DNA from 2 places in the Rhizobium sp. CECT 9324 genome. Region 2 is predicted to be linked to the other one. Evidence: predicted binding sites of a transcription regulator. Region 2 holds the regulator's gene; the other holds the start of a gene.

Region 1 (3,625 bases), 490 kb from region 2:
TCATGGCAGGAAACGGGCTCGTGGGACAAGAGCCAACTGCGTTTCCAGCCGCTGGGGCGTGAGGTTTTCTTCGGTTGCATGTCTTGAGGCGAGCGTGATGGAGGCGGTTGCTACCGCCTGACGAAGTGCCTCGCAGAGATCGCCGCCGGCTAGCCGTGTTTTCAGAAATCCAGCGGCAAAGGCATCGCCGGCACCAGTGACGTCTGCAATCTCGGCGACCGGTGATGGTTCGATCGCGGCCGCTGATGTTTCATCAAAGGCAATCGCGACGCGCCCGCCACTGGTGACGCTGCCGCCCCGAAGGCCGGCCAGGCGGAGAAGCGTAGGCCAGTCCTCCGGTCGATCCGCGGTTTTCCCGGTCAGGCTTTCGGCCTCGGCAACGTTGAGGAACAGATGGTCGATCCGGGGCAGGGCCTCCCTGAAACGAAGGACTTTCGCCGGCGATATGGCGATGGCCGACAGGCCAATGCCGCGCGCGCTGGTCTCGTCGGCCAGGGCGGTGATGGTCGCGCCGGGAAGGTTCGCGTCACAGAGAACATGGCCGGCCGCATCGATGCTGTCGCGGGTGGAGCGGGCGCGTAGCCGGCGCGCACTGAAGATATCGTAGAGCGCCATGTCGGCCAGAGCGATGACCAGATTGCCGTCGCGCTCAATGATGGCGGTGTAGCTGGGCGTTGCGCGGTCGAGAAAGACCACGGGGCAATCGTCAAGGCCAGCGCGTTGTGCCGCCTCCGTCACGGCCTGTCCTGCCGGATCGCCGCCGCGGGGTGCAATCAGGCGAACGCGATGACCGAGCCTGGACAGGTTGCAGGCTGCATTGAATACCCCGCCGCCGACTTCCTCGAACCATTGGCCGGGATTGCTGGCGCCTGGCTTCGTGTCACCGAAGAGGCGTCCGCGACGGTCAATATGGGCGCCGCCTATGGCGAGAATATCAAAGCTCATGAACGGCACTTTCGCACGCGACGGCGACGAATCGCAAGGACATCAAAACACTGAATTTGCAAAGTAAGATCCTGTTTGCAAAAGCATTTATCGAGGTGGAACATTCGTCGAACATGGAATGGAAAACCGTTTTTTCTCAACGGTTTGAACGGCTCTTGCAAAAATAGAACAAATGCAGTACATACAGTCCATCGGCGGCTTCATTGCCTATGCGGCCTCAATAACCTAAAGGTGGATCGAATGGCACAGAATTCTTTGCGGTTGGTAGAGGACAAATCGGTGGATAAAAGCAAGGCATTGGAAGCGGCGCTCTCGCAGATCGAACGGTCGTTCGGCAAGGGCTCGATCATGAAGCTCGGCGCGAACGAGAGCGTGGTTGAAGTCGAGACGGTCTCGACGGGTTCGCTCAGCCTCGATATCGCGCTTGGTATCGGCGGGTTGCCGAAGGGCAGAATTATTGAAATTTACGGGCCGGAAAGCTCTGGCAAGACGACGCTTGCGCTGCAGACGATTGCCGAAGCCCAGAAAAAGGGCGGTATCTGCGCCTTCGTCGATGCCGAGCATGCGCTGGATCCTGTCTATGCCCGCAAGCTCGGCGTTGATTTGCAAAACCTTCTGATCTCGCAGCCCGATACCGGCGAGCAGGCCCTCGAAATCACCGACACGCTGGTTCGCTCCGGTGCAGTTGACGTGCTTGTTATCGATTCTGTTGCAGCGCTGACGCCGCGCGCCGAAATCGAAGGCGAGATGGGCGACAGCCTGCCCGGCCTGCAGGCCCGTCTGATGAGCCAGGCACTGCGCAAGCTGACAGCTTCAATCTCCAAGTCGAAGACGATGGTCATCTTCATCAACCAGATCCGTATGAAGATCGGCGTGATGTTCGGTTCGCCGGAAACCACCACCGGCGGTAACGCGCTGAAGTTCTACGCATCGGTGCGCCTCGATATCCGTCGTATCGGCGCGGTCAAGGATCGCGAAGAGGTTGTCGGCAACCAGACACGCGTCAAGGTGGTCAAGAACAAGATGGCGCCTCCCTTCAAGCAGGTCGAGTTCGACATCATGTATGGCGAAGGCGTGTCAAAGACCGGCGAACTGGTCGATCTTGGCGTCAAGGCCGGCATCGTCGAGAAGGCGGGGGCCTGGTTCTCCTACAATAGCCAGCGTCTCGGCCAGGGGCGTGAAAACGCTAAACTGTTCCTGCGTGACAATCCGGCGCTTGCGCAGGAGATCGAATTGGCGCTGCGGCAGAATGCCGGACTGATCGCGGAAAAGTTCCTGCAGAACGGTGGTCCAGACGCCAATGATGGCGATAGCGTCGAGGATTAAGTCTCTTTCGGGCCCAGATTCGAAGTTCGGCCGGCCACGTTTCGAAAGAGGCGTGGCCGGTTTTCTATTGCGCGGCTGGACAGCGACCATGGCGGACGATAAAAGCCATTGATTTTGCGAATTGGCCGGCTTCCGGCCTGAATGAAGGGCGTGACATGAGCGGTGTAAACGAGATCCGGTCGACTTTTCTCGATTATTTCAAGACGAACGGTCATGAGGTTGTTTCCTCCAGCCCGCTCGTGCCGCGCAACGACCCGACATTGATGTTTACCAATGCCGGCATGGTGCAGTTCAAGAATGTCTTTACCGGCCTCGAACAACGTCCCTACTCGCGGGCGGTGACGGCGCAAAAATGCGTGCGCGCCGGCGGCAAGCACAACGACCTGGACAATGTCGGCTACACCGCGCGACACCACACCTTTTTCGAAATGCTCGGAAATTTCTCTTTTGGCGACTACTTCAAGGAGAACGCGATCGAGCTCGCGTGGAACCTGATCACCAAGGAATTCGGTATCGACAAGAACCGGCTGCTGGTGACCGTCTATCACACCGATGACGAGGCGCATGCTCTGTGGAAGAAGATCGCCGGCCTGACGGATGACCGGATCATCCGGATTCCGACCAGCGACAATTTCTGGGCCATGGGCGATACCGGACCGTGTGGACCCTGCTCGGAAATCTTCTACGACCATGGCGATCATATCTGGGGTGGCCCTCCCGGCTCGCCGGAAGAGGATGGCGACCGGTTCATCGAGATCTGGAACCTCGTCTTCATGCAGTATGAGCAGATTACCAAGGAGGAGCGGGTTGACCTTCCGCGTCCGTCGATCGATACCGGCATGGGACTTGAGCGCGTTGCAGCCCTTCTGCAGGGCAAGCATGACAATTACGATATCGATCTGTTCCGCGCTTTGATCGAGGGTTCGGTCGAACTGACCGGCGTGAAGGCCGAAGGTGAGCGTCGCGCCAGCCACAGGGTTATCGCCGACCATCTGCGGTCCTCCGCATTTCTGATCGCTGATGGCGTCCTGCCGTCGAACGAAGGCCGAGGCTATGTCCTGCGCCGTATTATGCGCCGTGCCATGCGCCATGCGCAATTGCTCGGTGCGCGTGATCCGATCATCTACAAGCTGTTGCCGATTCTCGTGCAGCAGATGGGCCGCGCCTATCCCGAACTTGCCCGCGCAGAATCGCTGATTGCCGAGACGCTGAAGCTGGAAGAAACCCGCTTCCGCAAGACCCTGGAACGCGGTCTGTCGCTTCTCTCGGATGCGACGACGGATCTGGGTCAGGGTGACAGCCTCGACGGCGAGACCGTTTTTAAACTTTACGATACCTATGGTTTCCCGCTTGA
Region 2 (3,625 bases):
ACGCACTCGAACGGCTGCAGGCCATCCAGGGCGAGCGCGACATGGTGCGAGAGCAGTTGCGGGAAGCCGCAAACATTCTGGAACGGGCAACGATCAATGCACCAGTCTCAGGGACTGTCGTGCGAATCCACTATCATACCAATGGCGGCGTGATTGAGAGCGGCAAGGCAATTCTCGAAATCCTGCCCGCAGGTGTGCCCCTGATCATCGAAGCGCAGATACCCAGAAACGATATCGACAGCGTGAAGCTTGGCCAACCCGCCACCATCCGCCTGGTGGGGCTGAACCAGCGGACGACGCCGGTTCTCGAAGGAGACGTCTTTTACCTGTCGGCGGATGCGCTCCAGCAATCGGGAAACACGTCTACCGCGCCCCATGATGTCTATCTCGCCAGGATCAATATACCGCCGACGGAGATTGCACGTGTCCAGGGCTTCACGCCGACACCCGGCATGCCGGCAGAGGTGATGATCCAGACCAACAAACGGACATTTTTCAACTATCTCGCCAAGCCGATTACCGACAGCATGTCACGGGCATTTTCCGAACAATGATCCCATGCCAGAATAGCGAGCATTGCGCGTAACTCGGTCGCTTCCGCAAAGGCTGAACCGAGTTCGCTGTGTCGTCGCCATGGCTTCACCATGCAAGGCAATGCATCAGGATTGCGTGAAAATCGCTGCATGAATATTTCGAAACATCCGCCTTGACGCACACCCTTATTGGCGCCCATTTTTTTGTGATCCGTCAGCCAAACGCATGCAATGTTCACGGAAATTTATCCACTTGCGGAACACATATGGAACATATAGTGTCTGTTCTGTATTTGTTTCACCAATTGGGGCATCGCATATGCTGACGCGCAAGCAACAGGAACTGCTTCTTTTCATCCACGAACGGATGAAGGAATCCGGCGTGCCTCCCTCTTTCGACGAAATGAAGGACGCGCTCGACCTCGCCTCGAAATCAGGCATTCATCGCTTGATCACTGCGCTCGAGGAACGCGGTTTCATTCGCCGCCTGCCCAATCGCGCCCGCGCGCTCGAGGTCATCAAGCTGCCGGAGGCCTATACGCCGAGCCTGCAGCCGCGCCGGGGCTTTGCACCGAGCGTGATCGAAGGCAGCCTTGGCAAGGCGCCACCCGCTCCCTCTGCGCCGAGCCGCTCAGCCAGTGATAGCAATTCTTCGTCTGTCAGTGTGCCCGTCATGGGCCGGATCGCCGCCGGCGTGCCGATTTCGGCCATCCAGAACAACACGCATGACATCACCGTGCCCGCCGAAATGATCGGTTCGGGCGAACATTACGCGCTTGAGGTCAAGGGCGATTCGATGATCGATGCCGGCATTCTCGACGGCGACACCGTGATCATTCGCAATGCGTCCAACGCCAATCCCGGTGACATCGTTGTCGCGCTCGTCGACGATGAAGAGGCAACACTGAAGCGCTTTCGCCGGCGCGGCGCATCCATTGCGCTCGAGGCCGCCAACCCCGCCTATGAGACCCGCATCTTCGGACCGGATCGGGTGAAGATCCAGGGCAAGCTCGTCGGGCTGATCCGCCGCTATCACTAAACCGGCCCGCCCTGTTACGCTGGCCCGTCGGTCGGCGGCAAACGACTTACTTCTCCTGTGATAGGAGAGTTGCCTTTGGCTTGCTCGTGCGATGTGTGGCTCTCTGCCTGTGAGCCGCTTCGCCAGTCGTAGAGGCGGTGACGGGTCCAGGCGCGTGCAGGGCCGTCAAATGACGGGACGATCGTCATTGTCCTGCTGGAGCGATCCCGAAGAAAGACTTCCAGGCTGCCGGTGGCACGCAAGGTTTCGGCTGAAATCAGGCGAGCACCGGAGCGACAGTGTGCAAATCCCGGGCGTTGAGCGACGATGACAATGTCGGCGAGATCACAGGCAATGCCGGTTACCTCGTGGCGTTCGAGCGTTATGATGCGCCAGCCGTGGTGCATCGCGGCGCAAGCGTCCTGGATGCAGATAAAATTCTTCTCATCGGCAACCTTCAGGAGATCTTCGAGTTTTTGGCGGGCTGTTGATATTTCGGTCCCCGACAAAGGGGTGCGCTTTGGCCGGTCTGGCGACAGAAGCGCGGCGGTGCCGGACATTTCTTCCGGCGGGATCGTCCCGGCAATGCGTAGCGCGGGCTGCCATTGGTCGAAAATGAAGCTCGGCGGACGTTGGCGGTTGGTGGCAAGCTGATCATCGTCGATGGGCGTGTGGGAGGCGGGCCAGAAACCGACGAGACGTCCATCTTCGCTGATCGCCAGATCAGCCCTTGGTGTTCTTGGCGAAAGGCATGCCGTGAGCAGCGCGGAGGCAACCAGAAACGTGCCGATATGGCGCAGACGCGTGCGCAGCAGCGTGAGCAACAAAAAACCCGCAACCGTTGTCGGCAGGAGCCATGCCGGCTGGCGGGAGAACGTGTAGCCGTCTCCCCAGCCGGCGATTTCGTGCGCGACGATCAGCACCCATTCCAGGCCATAGCCCATGACGATGAGAAATGGAGCATCGAGCCCAAGCGGCATCAGGATCATCGCAATGAAGCCTGCCGGCATGACGACAAGCGAAATCAATGGCATGGCAATGAGATTCGCCTCCAGACTGTGGGTCGCGAGGCGGTGAAAGTGGCTAATGGCAAAGATCGCCGTGGCCAGTCCGCCGATGATCGACGTGGCCAGAGTTCCGCCGAAGAAGCGAGCGAAGGCGGCAAGCAACAAAACCTTGCGCCCGCGAAAACGCGGCAGAAAGTCTCTGGGCCTTTTGCGCCAACCGGCGTAGCCGGCGATCAAAGCGGCGGTCGCGGCAAAAGACATCTGGAAACTGGGGCCCATCACGGCGGAAGGCTGGACCAACAGGATGATGGTCGCAGCCAGTGCAAGGTTGCGCAGACTGATGGCGGGCCTGTCGACAAGGACCGCAACCAGCATGATCGAGGTCATCAAATAGGCCCTGACCGCTGAGACCTGATAGCCGGAAATCAGCACATAGCCCGTAACTGCGATCAGCGCTCCCACGGCTGCGATCTTCTTGACGGGATAGGCCTGGGCCACCACCGGGAACAGACTGAGGCCCGCCCGCAGGCCGACGAAAAAAATACCGGCGGCGAGCGCCATGTTGAGGCCCGAGATCGCCGTGATATGCGCGAGGCCGGAAAGGCGAAGTGCCTCGGTCGCCGCCTTTGACATCGAACGCCTTTCGCCGGTGATGATCGACGCGGCAAATGCGCCGGGATCACCCGGCAAGACGGTGCGTATGCGGGTGGAAATCTGGTCTCTCAAAGAAAAAAGCGCCTGGTCGGCTGACTGCACGATGCCGGGCAGAAGGCCAGGCGAGAAGCCGGGCCAGAAATCTTGCCGATCACCAGAAGATGCGCCCTGCGACACGTCGACCGCGGCAGGTGGCCCGAGGAAGAAGCCGACGGCTCCGATGCCAGAGAAATAGCTGGCAAAGGCGAAATCATTCATACCGGGCAACGCCGGGCCGGAAGGCGGTGACAGGCGCGCGCGGCCGGACACCTTTGCGCCAATCACAAGCGGTTCATGGCGACTGCGCGCGAGGACGGATATGCGCTCCGGGGCACGGCGCAACATCGGCTCGGCCGTGCCTGTCAAGCACAACA

What was found. The regulator LexA, encoded in region 2, represses DNA repair genes until DNA is damaged. The targets are predictions, from matches to a motif close to TGTTCNNNNTGTGTTCNG.
Region 1: the regulator LexA is predicted to act here: its motif matches at 1,042-1,059, upstream of recA (recombinase RecA).

The regions. Positions count from the first base shown of each region.
Region 1 covers NZ_CAKKMZ010000001.1:2,829,942-2,833,566, reverse strand. Annotated here, with positions in the region: gene LQ231_RS13900 (carbohydrate kinase family protein) at 1-945, opposite strand; gene recA (recombinase RecA) at 1,186-2,271, shown strand; gene alaS (alanine--tRNA ligase) at 2,427-3,625, shown strand, end outside.
Region 2 covers NZ_CAKKMZ010000001.1:2,339,564-2,343,188, reverse strand. Annotated here, with positions in the region: gene LQ231_RS11635 (HlyD family type I secretion periplasmic adaptor subunit) at 1-554, shown strand, start outside; gene lexA (transcriptional repressor LexA) at 853-1,572, shown strand; gene LQ231_RS11625 (ComEC/Rec2 family competence protein) at 1,587-3,625, opposite strand, start outside.